2 regions of the Pseudomonas sp. GP01-A4 genome follow, and region 2 is predicted to be linked to the other one. Evidence: riboswitches for the same ligand, from Rfam matches in the RefSeq annotation. Region 2 holds a riboswitch; the other holds the start of a gene.
The links. Region 2 has a riboswitch for manganese ahead of AC3WKX_RS13740 (TMEM165/GDT1 family protein). Riboswitches for the same ligand answer to the same signal wherever they lie in the genome.
Positions count from the first base shown of each region.

Region 1: another riboswitch for manganese. It lies ahead of mntP (manganese efflux pump MntP); the one in region 2 lies ahead of AC3WKX_RS13740 (TMEM165/GDT1 family protein).

Region 1 covers NZ_JBYSWF010000084.1:3,578-9,939, reverse strand. Annotated here, with positions in the region: gene AC3WKX_RS30545 (alpha/beta fold hydrolase) at 1-553, opposite strand, end outside; gene AC3WKX_RS30540 (NAD(P)-dependent alcohol dehydrogenase) at 696-1,763, shown strand; gene mntP (manganese efflux pump MntP) at 1,923-2,486, opposite strand; yybP-ykoY riboswitch at 2,497-2,664, opposite strand; gene AC3WKX_RS30530 (oligopeptide/dipeptide ABC transporter ATP-binding protein) at 2,705-3,655, opposite strand; gene AC3WKX_RS30525 (ABC transporter ATP-binding protein) at 3,652-4,647, opposite strand; gene ddpC (D,D-dipeptide ABC transporter permease) at 4,644-5,525, opposite strand; gene AC3WKX_RS30515 (ABC transporter permease) at 5,545-6,362, opposite strand, start outside.
Region 2 covers NZ_JBYSWF010000019.1:49,401-55,762, reverse strand. Annotated here, with positions in the region: gene AC3WKX_RS13755 (LysE family translocator) at 1-213, opposite strand, end outside; gene AC3WKX_RS13750 (2-hydroxyacid dehydrogenase) at 298-1,263, shown strand; gene AC3WKX_RS13745 (methyltransferase) at 1,294-2,292, shown strand; yybP-ykoY riboswitch at 2,343-2,464, shown strand; gene AC3WKX_RS13740 (TMEM165/GDT1 family protein) at 2,552-3,136, shown strand; gene AC3WKX_RS13735 (M48 family metallopeptidase) at 3,297-4,115, opposite strand; partial or broken gene AC3WKX_RS13730 (methyl-accepting chemotaxis protein) at 4,368-5,648, shown strand; gene AC3WKX_RS13725 (methyl-accepting chemotaxis protein) at 5,664-6,362, shown strand, end outside.

The sequences.
Region 1 (6,362 bases), on a different contig from region 2:
GGGCGATGTTCAGTGTTTGAGTCAATACACCGCTGGAGACCTGTTGGCCCTTGTTGATGCCATAGAACGGCGTATTGAAGTCTGCCAGGAACTGCGCGCGATCCTTCAGCAGCGCGGCCTTGAACCCGTCAAACGCTGCCATCTCGACCCCTTGCGGGTAATCCGGCTTTTGCCCGAACAGCGGCGTCACCGCCCCCAGCAACACCAGCCCGGCCACGCGCGCGCTGCCATGGCGGGCGATATAGCGGCTGACATCGCCGCCGCCCATGGAGAAGCCCACCAGGGTCACGTCCTGCAGATCCAGATGGTTGATCAACTGGGCGATATCGTCGGCAAAGGTGTCGTAGTCGTTACCGGTCCAGGGCTGGTCCGAGCGGCCAAAACCACGGCGGTCGAACGCGATGGTGCGGTAGCCGCGGCTGCTCAGGTACTCCATCTGGTATTCCCACATATCGGCATCCAGCGGCCAGCCGTGGCTGAACAGCACCGGTTTGCCGGTGCCCCAGTCCTTGTAGTAGAGCTCGGTACCGTCTTGTGTGCGTAGGTTGCTCATGGCAAAACTCCTTGGGTGAGAGGGCAGCCAATACTATAGGCGCAGAATCGGACGAGGGACTTGTATGCCTGTGCTCGGTTGAACGGTTCAGCGTCTATGCTGGTCAACTGCTTTCTACCGTCTGAACAAACAGGTGAACGAAATGGCCAAGACTTACAGCTACGCCGCTCGTGACTCCAAGGATTCCCTCAAACCCTTCACGTTCGAACGTCGCGCCCCCGGGGCCGATGATGTGCAGATCGACATCCTCTATTGCGGCGTCTGCCACTCGGACCTGCACACCGTACGCAACGAATGGAAAAACACTCTGTACCCGTCGGTACCGGGCCATGAAATCGTTGGACGGGTGACCGCCGTGGGCGCCAATGTCAGCAAGTTCAAGGTGGGCGATTTGGCCGGTGTCGGCTGCATGGTCGACAGCTGCCAGCACTGCGAATCCTGCGCCGAGGGCGAGGAGCAGTATTGCGAAAACGGCTTCACCGGCACCTACAACGGCCCGGCTTTTGGCGGCGAAAACACCTTCGGCGGCTACTCGGACAATATCGTGGTCAAGGAGAAGTTCGTCCTGCGCATCTCTCACGACGAGAGCAACCTGGCGGCGGTCGCGCCGCTGCTGTGTGCAGGCATCACCACCTACTCACCGCTGCACCACTGGAACGTCGGGCCGGGCAAGCGCGTCGGCGTTGTCGGCCTCGGTGGCCTGGGCCATATGGCGGTGAAAATCGCTCATGCCATGGGCGCCTACGTGGTGCTGTTCACCACCTCGCCGAACAAGCGCGAAGACGGCCTGCGCCTGGGGGCCGATGAAGTGGTGGTGTCGAAGAACGCGGACGAAATGGCCAAGGTTGCCAACTCCCTGGACTTCATCCTCAACACCGTGGCCGCGTCCCACAATCTCGACGCCTTCCTCAACCTGCTCAAGCGCGACGGCACCATGACCCTGGTGGGCGCCCCGGATAGCCCGCACCCGTCACCGACCGTGTTCAACCTGATCTTCAAGCGTCGCAGCCTGGCCGGGTCGTTGATCGGTGGCATCCAGGAAACCCAGGACATGCTGGATTTCTGCGCCAGGCACGGGATTGTCTCGGACATCGAGATGATCGACATCCAGGGCATCAATGACGCCTACGAGCGCATGCTCAAGGGCGATGTGAAGTATCGGTTCGTGATCGACATCGAGAGCCTGAAGAAAGAAAAATACGCGGCCTGATTGATCGCTGCAGATCCCTGTAGGAGCGGGCTTGTGTGGGAGTGGGCTTGCTCGCGAAGGCGGTGTGTCAGTCGCCGTATCTGCCAGCTGAACCACCGCTTTCGCGAGCAAGCCCGCTCCCACACAAGCCCGCTCCCACATTTTGATCTTCGCCGGTTTCTAGGCCGACAGGTGCTCATACAAAATCGTCGCACCCACCAGCATCAACACCACGCCGCCAACCATCTCGGCGCGCTTGCCGACCACAGTCCCCAACACCCGGCCAAGCATCATGCCGATGGTTACCATGGTCATCGTCGCCAAGCCGATCGCCGCAGCGGCCACCAGGATATTCACGTCGACAAACGCCAGGCCTACGCCCACCGCCAGGGCATCAATGCTGGTGGCAAACGCGGTCACGGCAAGAATCATGAACGAGTGCTGGCTCGGTTTCTCTTCCTCTGGATCATCGGCCTTCAAGCCGTTGTAGATCATGTGCAGGCCCAGGGCTACCAGCAGGGTAAAGGCGATCCAGTGGTCCCACTGTTCCACCCAGCGAGTGGCGGCCTGGCCGATGGCCCAGCCGATAATCGGCGTGATCGCTTCGATCACACCAAAGATCAGCCCGGCCCGCAGGGCTTCGGTCAAGCGTGGTTTGTGCAGGCTGGAACCTTTGCCAATGGCCGCCGCAAAGGCGTCCGTGGACATGGCAAGGGCGAGAAGAATCAGGGAAATGGGGTTCACGGTAAGGCTTCCAGTCGGGCTGTATGAGTCAACGACACAACCACACGCCCGACTTCAGGCATGGATGTGTCGCTGGTCTCACCAACCAAAATGGTGTTCGCACCACGGCATGTTGCCGAGAATGTTGATACGAACGCTTCGAGAATCCGAAGCAGGCTACTCCCCAACGAGGTGGCGGATCATAGCCGCGCAATCATGAAAATTTTGTTAAGGACGCCTCACGGATGCTCCAGGTGACAGCGCACCTGCTGACTCATCCCACCCGTCAACCGCTGCGGCCGCTCACAGCCTTGTGTACGCCTCGGGCAGCGGTCGAGAAAGAAACACCCACCCGGCAACACCCGGTTCCCCGGCAGCTCTGTCGGTGCACTGACATACGCATCGTCCAGCGCCACCCCCAGCTTGGGCACCGCTTCCAGCAACAGCTGGGTATACGGATGCTTCGGCTGCTCCAGCACTTGCTCGGCACACCCCAGTTCCACGATCTGCCCCAGGTACATCACCGCCACCCGGTCGGCCATGTGCCGCACCACCGAAACGTTGTGGGAGATCAGGATGTAGGTCAGCCCCAGCCGCCGTTGCAGCTCGGCCAGCAGGTTGAGGATTTGCGCCTGCACCGAGATATCCAGGGCCGAGGTCGGCTCGTCCAGCACCAGGATGCTCGGGTTGGACGCCAGCGCGCGGGCGATGGCGATCCGTTGGCGCTGGCCACCGGAAAACTGGTGCGGGTAACGGTCCAGGTATTCGGCGCGAATGCCTACCTGCGCGGCGACCTTGGCGGCGATGGTGCGCATTTCACTCTTGGGCGTGTCGCCAAGGGCGAACAGCGGCTCGGTAATGATTTTCCAGATGGGCAGGCGCGGGTCGAGGGACGATTGCGGGTCCTGGAATACGATCTGCACATGCCGATGGCGTTCCCGGGCACTTTCGTAGACCCAGTCCACTTCACCGTCACTGGGCTTGACCAGGCCCATCAGCAATTGGGCGAGGGTGCTTTTACCGCAGCCGGACTCGCCGACAATCCCCAGGGTTTCCCCACGGCGCACCTGCAAGTCGATGCCGTTGAGGGCGTGGGCATAACCGCGCGGGCGGCCCAGCCAGTCGGTTTTTACCGGGAACTTGACCCGTACATCCCGCAAAGCCAGCAGTGAATCTTGAGACACGGTCATTGCACCGACTCCCCGGCAGTCAGCCAGCACGCACTTTTGCGGGTGCCGGCAGGGTTGATCAGGTCCAGGCGCGGGCGCTCGATGCATTGGCTCATGGCCTGGGGGCAGCGTTCGCGAAAGGTGCAGCCTGAGGGCAGGGCGGCAAGGTTGGGCACCTGGCCGGGGATGGTCAGCAGGTCGTCGCCGGGTTTCACCTGTTCCGGCAAGCCGCTGAGTAACCCTTGGGTGTAGGGGTGGCGCGGGTCGCTCATCACCTGGGCGGTGGGGCCTTCTTCCACCACGGCGCCGGTGTACATCACATACACCCGGTCGCAGAACTGCGAGACCACAGCCATGTCGTGGGTGATCAGCAGGATCGCGGTGCCGCGTTCCCGGGCTTTTTCCCGCAGCAGCAACAGCACCTGGCGTTGCACGGTGACGTCGAGGGCAGTGGTGGGTTCATCGGCGATCAGCAACTGAGGGTCGCAGGAAAACGCCAAGGCGATCATCACCCGCTGGCGCATGCCGCCGGAGAGTTCGAAGGGGTAGCTGTCGAGCACTTGCTCGGGGTCGGCGATGTGCATGTCCCGGAGCAGGGCGATGGCCTTGGCACGGGCGGCGGCCTTGCTCAGGCGCTGGTGGTGGATGATCACATCGAGCATCTGCCGGCCAATGCGCCGGGTCGGGTTCAGCGCGGTCATCGGCTCCTGGAAGATCATCGCCGCGTCACGCCCGCGGATCTGCAGCAGCTCCTTCTCGCTGGCACCGAGCATGTCGCGGCCGAGCATCTGCAAGCTGCCGGCGGTGATCCGGTAACTGCGCTCCGGCAGCAGGCGCAGGCTGAGCATCGCGGTCACGGATTTGCCGGAGCCGGATTCACCCACTACGCCGACGACTTCGCCGGGGTTGACGTGCAACGACACGCCGTTGAGTGCCTGGACGTTGTTGCGGTAAGCCGGGAATTCCAGGCTCAGGTTGTCGATGGCAAGCACTGCCGGACTGGACATGGTCATTTCCCCTGTTGCCGTGGGTCGAGCAGGTCACGAACACCGTCACCCAGCAGGTTGAAGCCGGTCGCGGTGACCAGGATCGCCAGCCCCGGAAAGGTCGAGTACCACCAGTTGTCGAGAATGAAATTGCGCCCGGTGGCAACCATCGCGCCCCATTCGGCGGTGGGCTGCTGTGCACCCAGGCCGATGAAACCCAGGGCCGAGGCCATCAGGATCGCGCTGCCGATGTCCAGGCTCAGTTGCACCAGCAACGGCGGCATCGCATTGCGGCCCACGTGCCACGACACGATGTGCCAGCGCCCGGCGCCGAAGGTCTGGGATGCCTTGACGTAGCCCATCTGGCGAATGCTCAGGGCCTGGCCCCGGGCCAGGCGCACATAGAACGGGATGCGCACCACGGTGATCGCCAGCATCGCATTGAACAGGCTCGGGCCCAGTGCGGCGGCCAGGGCCATGATCAGCACCAGGGACGGCACCGACAGCATGATGTCCATCAGGCGCATGATCAGGCTGTCGAAACGCCCGCCGATAATCCCCGACAGGCAGCCCAGCAGCCCGCCCACCAGGCAGGACGAAAACGCCACGAACAGGCCCACGCCCACCGACTGGCGGCTGCCGTACAGCACCCGGCTGAACAGGTCGCGGCCGACTTCATCGGTGCCGAACCAATGTTCGGCGGAGGGCTCGGCCAGGCGTTGCGCCAGGTTCAAGGCATTGGGGTCATGGCTCGCCAACCAGGGGGCGAAGGCCATGCAGATCAGCACGATCAAGGTGATGGTCAGGCCGGCGATGGTCAGCGGGCTGCGGCGTATTTGATAGCCCAGGTACTCCATTCGCGCACGCCAGGTGGGGCGCTGTTCCAGGGGCACCGGTACGGGCATGGTCAGGGGAGCGGTCATCTCAATTCACCTCGCCGATGCGCGGGTCGACCACCCGGTAGAGCAGGTCGATCAGCATGTTCAGCAGTACATAAATAAACGACACCAGGATCGCGAAGCCCATCACCGCCGGGAAATCCAGGGACTGGATCGACTTCACCACATAGGCACCCATGCCCGGCCAGGCGAACACGGTTTCGGTCAGCACCGCGCCGTACAGCAGGTCGCCGAGGGTCAGGCCGAGCACGGTGATCGACGGGATCAGCGCGTTGGGCAAGGCGTGGCGCAGGATCACCGCCCAGCGCGACAGGCCGTAGGCGCGGGCGGTACGGATGTAGTCCTCGCCCAACTGGTCGAGCATCGCCGAACGAATCTGCCGGGCGACCACGCCGAGGTTGACGAAACCCAGGGTGACGGCGGGCAGGATCAGGTGTTCCAGGGCATTCAGGAACAGCGGGATATCGCCGGCCAGCAGCGAGTCGATCAGGTAGAACCCGGTGATGGTGCGCGGTGGTTCGAGGCCTTCATCCAGCCGCCCGCTGCCGGGCAGCCAGCCGAGCTGGCCGTAGAACAACACGATCAGGCCCAGGCCGAGCCAGAAGGCCGGCGTGGAAATGCCGGTAACCGCCAGCGTTCGGGCGATCTGGTCGATGGCGCGGTTGTGATACACCGCTGACAGCACCCCCAGCGGTACGCCCACCAGTACCGAGAGCAGCAGGGCGGCGACCGCCAGTTCGAGGGTCGCGGGGAAGAACGCTTTCAGGTCTTCCAGCACCGGGCGGCTGGTGCGGATCGAGGTGCCGAGGTCGCCGTGCAGCAGGTCGCTCATGTAGCGGCCGT
Region 2 (6,362 bases):
CAGCACGATGGACTGGGACACGATCAAGCCGATGCCCAGCAGCGAATACCCCACGTGCAGGAAAATCGCCGAACCGACGCCCAACGCCGTCCAGGTGCCGGCACGTCGGCCATGGGTCACGCTTTCACGTACCACCACGGCGAAATCCGGGCCAGGGCTGGCCACCGCCAACAGGTGAATCAGTGCCACGGTCAAGAACTCGGTGAGGTACATGCACACTCCAGGAAGTAACTGATTATTTCATCTGATAGGCTCGGCAGATTACGCCTTCGAATCCCGCCGCAAAAGGTACAGTTGATGACGAACAATCGCCGCGCCGTCTTCCTTGATCACCCTTCCCTGGACCTCGGGGACCTGGACCTCAGCGGGTTGCAGGCACTCTTCAGCGAGCTGAGCTTGCACCAGCAGACCACACCCGAAAACATTATCGAACGCCTGCAAGGCGCGCAGGTGGCCATCAGCAACAAGATCGCGCTGAATGCCGAGACCCTGGCGGCCTGCCCCGAGCTGAAGCTGATCCTGGTGACCGCCACCGGCACCAACAACGTCGACCTCGCCGCCGCCCGCGCCCACGGCGTTACCGTGAGCAATTGCCAGGGTTACGGCACGCCATCGGTGGCGCAGCATACGATCATGCTGCTGCTGAACCTGGCGACGCGCCTGAACGACTATCAACGGGATGTGCAGGCGGGGCACTGGCAACAAGCCAAGCAGTTCTGCCTGCTGGACTACCCGATCGTCGAACTGGAAGGCAAAACCCTCGGGCTGCTGGGCCATGGTGAATTGGGCGGTGCCGTTGCGCGCCTGGCTGAAGCCTTTGGCATGCGCGTGATCCTGGGCGCCATTCCAGGCCGCCCGGCCCGTGCCGATCGCGTGCCGCTGGACGAGTTGCTGGCGCAGGTCGACGCACTGACCCTGCACTGCCCGCTCAACGAACACACCCGCGACTTTATCGGTGCCCGCGAACTGGCGCTGCTCAAGCCCGGCGCGTTTATCGTCAACACGGCCCGTGGTGGCTTGATCAACGAACAGGCCCTGGCCGATGCCTTGCGCAGTGGGCACCTGGGCGGCGCGGCGACCGATGTATTGAGCGTGGAACCGCCGGTGAACGGCAACCCATTGCTGGCCGGCGACATCCCGCGCTTGATCGTCACCCCGCACAACGCCTGGGGCAGCCGCGAAGCCCGGCAGCGGATCGTCGGCCAATTGATCGAAAACACTCAGGGCTTTTTCAGCGGCGCCCCGCTGCGTGTCGTCAGTTGATAAACTGCGCCCCTTTTCAAGGAGCAGACCATGGATCCGCGCAGTGAAGTACTGCTTCGCCAGGCCGAACTTTTTCAAGGCGACGTGCTGCTGGTGGGCTTGCCCGCCGGCGACCTGCTGGGCCGCCTGCCCAATGCCCATGGCTGGAGCTGGCACGCCGGCGACCAGGCCGCACTGGACGCACGTTTTGCCGAGCGCAGCCAGTTCGGTGTGAACGTGCCCGAGCGTTCGTTCGAGACCGCGGTGGTGTTCCTGCCCAAGTCCAAGGACCTCACCGACTACCTGCTCAATGCCGTGGCGGCGCGTTTGCCCGGCAAGGAGTTGTACCTGGTGGGGGAGAAGAAAGGCGGCATCGAAAGCGCGGCCAAGCAACTGAATCCGTTCGGCAAGCCGCGCAAGCTCGACAACGCGCGGCACTGCCAGTTGTGGCTGGTGACGGTGGCCAACGCCCCCGAGCCGGTAGAACTGGAGAGCCTGGCGCAGGTGTTCGAGGTGCCGCTGGCTGAGGGCCCGCTCAAGGTGGTGAGCCTGCCGGGCGTGTTCAGCCACGGTCGGCTGGATCGCGGTACCGCATTGCTGCTGGAGCATCTGGACAAGTTGCCGAGCGGTCACTTGCTGGATTTCGGTTGTGGCGCGGGTGTGCTCGGGGCAGCGGTCAAGCGTCGCTACCCGCATAACACGGTGACAATGCTCGACGTGGATGCCTTTGCCGCTGCCAGCAGTCGCCTGACATTGGCGGCCAATGGCCTGGAAGCCGAGGTGTTGACCGGTGATGGCATCGACGCTGCTCCGATGAATCTGAACGCGATTCTGAGCAACCCGCCGTTCCACGTCGGGGTGCACACCGATTATTTCGCCACCGAGAACCTGCTGCGAAAAGCGGCCAAACATCTGGCAAAAGGCGGCGAACTTCGCTTGGTCGCGAACAGCTTCCTGAAGTATCAGCCGCTGATTGAAGAGCATCTTGGGGTGTGCGCAATCAAGGCAGAAGGCCAGGGTTTTCGCATTTACCGTGCCAAGCGCGGCTGAGGTCTTTTTCCAAAAGAAGGCTTGCCGAATGGATTTTGCCTAGGCAGAATCCGCTCCGTCCTAGGGGAGTAGTCTCCCACGAGCGCCACGCTCGTCCGGCATACGTCAACATACTTGGTCAACAGGCCATGGCGTATGCGACCCAGGAGTCCGCACAGACGGACCGGGGTTTGACAAGACCTATGACACGAACACCTTACCCGGGGCGGGAAGGCTGTACGTGTCATAGCCGTGTCGACCCGCCCCTGGAACTTACCTGATGCTGGATTCTCTGCTCGTCCCTACCGCAATCGTTGCCTTGGCCGAAATTGGCGACAAGACGCAACTGCTCGCGCTCATTCTCGCTGCACGCTTTCGCAAACCCTGGCCGATCATCGCCGGCATCGTTGCCGCGACCCTGGCCAACCATGCGGCCGCCGGTGCCGTGGGGGCCTGGTTCGGGAGTTTCTTCTCGGATGCGGTGCTGCACTGGATCCTCGCGGCGAGCTTCTGCGCCACGGCGCTGTGGACCCTCGTGCCCGACAAGCTCGACGATGACGAAGCCAGCACTTCCCGCAAGTTCGGGCCCTTCCTGACCACGCTGATCGCGTTCTTCCTCGCGGAAATCGGCGACAAGACCCAGATCGCTACCGTGATGCTCGCGGCGCAATACCCGGAACTGTGGCTGGTAATTATCGGCACCACCCTGGGCATGTTGATTGCCAACGTGCCGGTGGTGCTGGCGGGTAATTTTGCCGCGGACAAATTGCCGCTGACGCTGATTCGTCGACTGGCGGCTACGGCATTCTTCATCCTGGCCATTGTTGCGGTGTACAAGGCCATGCAGAGCAGTGGCTGGATCTAAACGTAACCCCATATGGGAGCTGGGCTTTTTTGGGAGCTGGCTTGCCTGCGATAGCATCACCTCGGTGCAACTGACACACCGAGGTGCCTGCATCGCGGGCAAGCCCGACTCCCACACAAGCCGGGCCCCCACATTCAGATTTGCATTTCAGCCTTATAAATCAGGATTTTTTCGCCTGCTGATACAACGGCATCACCTTCGGAATCGCCGCCTGCAACGAGGCGATCCGGCTGTCGGAGGCAGGGTGGGTGCTCATGAATTCAGGTGGCGAGCCTTCCGAAGCCTTGGCCATTTTGTTCCACAGGGTAATCGCCGCGTTCGGGTTGTAACCTGCACGCGCCGACAACTCCAGGCCGATCAGGTCCGCTTCGTTTTCATTGCTGCGGCTGTTGGGCAAGGTCATGCCGTAGTTGGCCACGGTATCGGCCAGCGCCAAGCTGTCCTGACCGAGGCCGAACAACGCACCGGCCCCCTGCTTCGCCATTTCGATACCGTAGGCCTTGGACATGGCTTCGCGGCCGTGTTCACGCAAGGCGTGGGCAATTTCATGGCCCATCACGGCGGCGAGTTCGTCGTCGGTCAACTTGAGATTGTCGATCAACGCGCTGTAGACAAAGATCTTGCCGCCAGGCCCGCAGTTGGCGTTCATCTCGTCACTTTTGATCAGGTTCACTTCCCACTTCCACTGCGCCGCATCCGGGCGGAAGGTGGGCGCCTGGGCGATCAGGCGGTTGGCAATCGCCTGCACGCGCTTGGCGTTGGCGCTGGTCTTGTCCACCAGGCCCTTGCCGCTGGCTTCACCCAGGGTCTGCTGGTAGGACTGCGCATACATCTGGTCGACTTCCTGGCTCGACAACATGCTGAACATGTACTGCTTGCGCTCAACGCCCACGGCGCCGCCGCTGGTGGTGTTGACCGACTGACAACCGGCGAGCAACAAAGCCGCGCCCAACGCACATACCGCCACTGTCTTTTTCATCAACCTGCTCCCTGAAAACATGGCGCGTATCGTAGTCGGCCAATTGTATCGACGCCAGATACAACAGACGTATAGCCACCTGATTTCAGATACATCCCACACTGCCGCAAAAAATTCACAAACGCTGGCAACCATTCCATTTACGACATTCGCCCATCCGGCACAGCCATTTTGAGGTAATGGCCCTCATGTCTCCCCCGCCCGCGGCCGATATACACAAGCAGCCAATCTCCCCCTGCGTTCGGAGCCGTCATGAAGTTCAAGTCGATTCAATTTTCTGTCGCGGCACTGGCCGGGGCCATTGTCCTGAGCGTGGTGGCGGTGTTGGTGCTGTATGCCTTGTTCGCCGGGGCGCGCACCCAGGAGATGGTGCAGGAACGCACCCAGGGTCAATTCGAACAAATCATCGAGCAGCGCCTGACCGCCCTGGCGCAAACCCAGGCGACGCTGATCCAGCGCGAACTCGAAGCACCGCTGGTGACGGCCAAGGGCCTGGCCACCGCCAACGCCCTGATGGGCATGAAAGACGCCAACGGCAACCCGCAACTGGCGGTCTCCCGTGAACAACTGATCAACCTGATCCACGAAACCGTGGTGCGTAACCCGAAGATTCTTGGCGCCTATATAGGCTGGGAAGCCAACGCCATCGACCACAACGATGCTGCCTACGTCAACAGCCCGGTGGTCGGCATCGAAACCAACGGCCGCTTCCTGCCGTGGTGGTTCCGCAATGCCGACGGCAGCCTGGGCCTGGATAAACTGGCTGACGTGGCCGACCAGACCATCCTGTCCACCGGCGTGCGCGCCAGTGAGTACTACCTGTGTTCCAAGGAAAGCAAAAAGCCCTGCGCCATCGATCCGGCCCCTTATAAAGTCGGGAATGCGATGGTGATGCTCGCCTCGTTTATCGAACCAATCATGATCGACGGCACCTTCCAGGGCATCGTCGGCGCCGACCTGTCGGTGAACTTCATCCAGGAAATGCTCACCAAGGCTGATCAGAATTTGTACAACGGTGCTGGCGAACTGGCGCTGATTTCCAGCAACGGTCGCCTGGTGGCCTATACCAAGGACGCCAGCAAGCTCGGGGAAAAAGCCAGCGACCTGCTGGACAGCAACGAACTGGCCAACCTCGGCCAACTGAAGATCGGCGAGGTGCGCTATGACGTGGACAAGCAACACGGGCATATCGAGCTGTTCCTGCCGTTCAACATCGGCCAGACCGACGCCCGCTGGACCCTGCTCCTGCAACTGCCCCTGAGTGCGGTAATGGCCGACCTGCAGGCGATGCAGCACGACCTCGACGCCCAGCGCAAAACCGATATTTTCGGCATGGCCGTGGCCGGGCTGCTGATCGCCGGCATCGGCTTGCTGGTGATCTGGCTGGTGGGCCACGGCATTGCCCGGCCGCTCAAGCAAATGGTGGCGATGCTCAATGACATCGCCCAGGGCGAAGGCGACCTGACCCGGCGCCTGACCAGTGATCGCGCCGACGAACTGGGGGCGATTGCCAGCGGCTTCAATACATTCCTGGCCAAGTTGCAGGGGATGATTACCCAGGTGGTGAGTTCGGTGCAGAAGGTCAGCGACTCGTCGGAGCACACCGCCGACATCGCGATTCGCACCAACCAGGGCGTGCACAAGCAAATGGTCGAGATCGACCAGGTGGCTACCGCCGTGCACGAGATGACCGCGACCGCACAGGACGTGGCGCGCAACGCCACCCAGGCCGCACAGGCCGCCAGCCACGCTGATCAAGCGGCGAGCCAGGGCATGCAGATTGTGCGCGACACCTCCACCTCCATCGGCGCCCTCGCCGAGGAAATCGGCAAGGCGGTCGGTGTGGTGCAGGCGCTGGCCAAGGACAGCGAGAACATCAATGCCATCCTCACGGCGATTCGCGGGATTGCCGAGCAGACCAACCTGCTGGCGCTCAACGCGGCAATCGAAGCCGCACGGGCCGGTGAGCAAGGGCGCGGGTTTGCGGTGGTGGCCGACGAGGTGCGCAACCTGGCGCAGAAGACCCAGAAGGCTACCGAAGAAATCCAGGCCATGATCCAGCAACTGCAACAAGGCACCCGCGACGTGGTGCGGGTGATGGAAGACAGCCAGAATCGCACCGATGAAAGCGTGCAACACGCGGCCAAGGCGGCTCAGGCGCTGGAGACCATTACCCGGGCGGTGTCGGTGATCAACGACATGAACACCCAGATCGCCAGCGCCGCCGAGGAACAGAGCGCGGTGGCC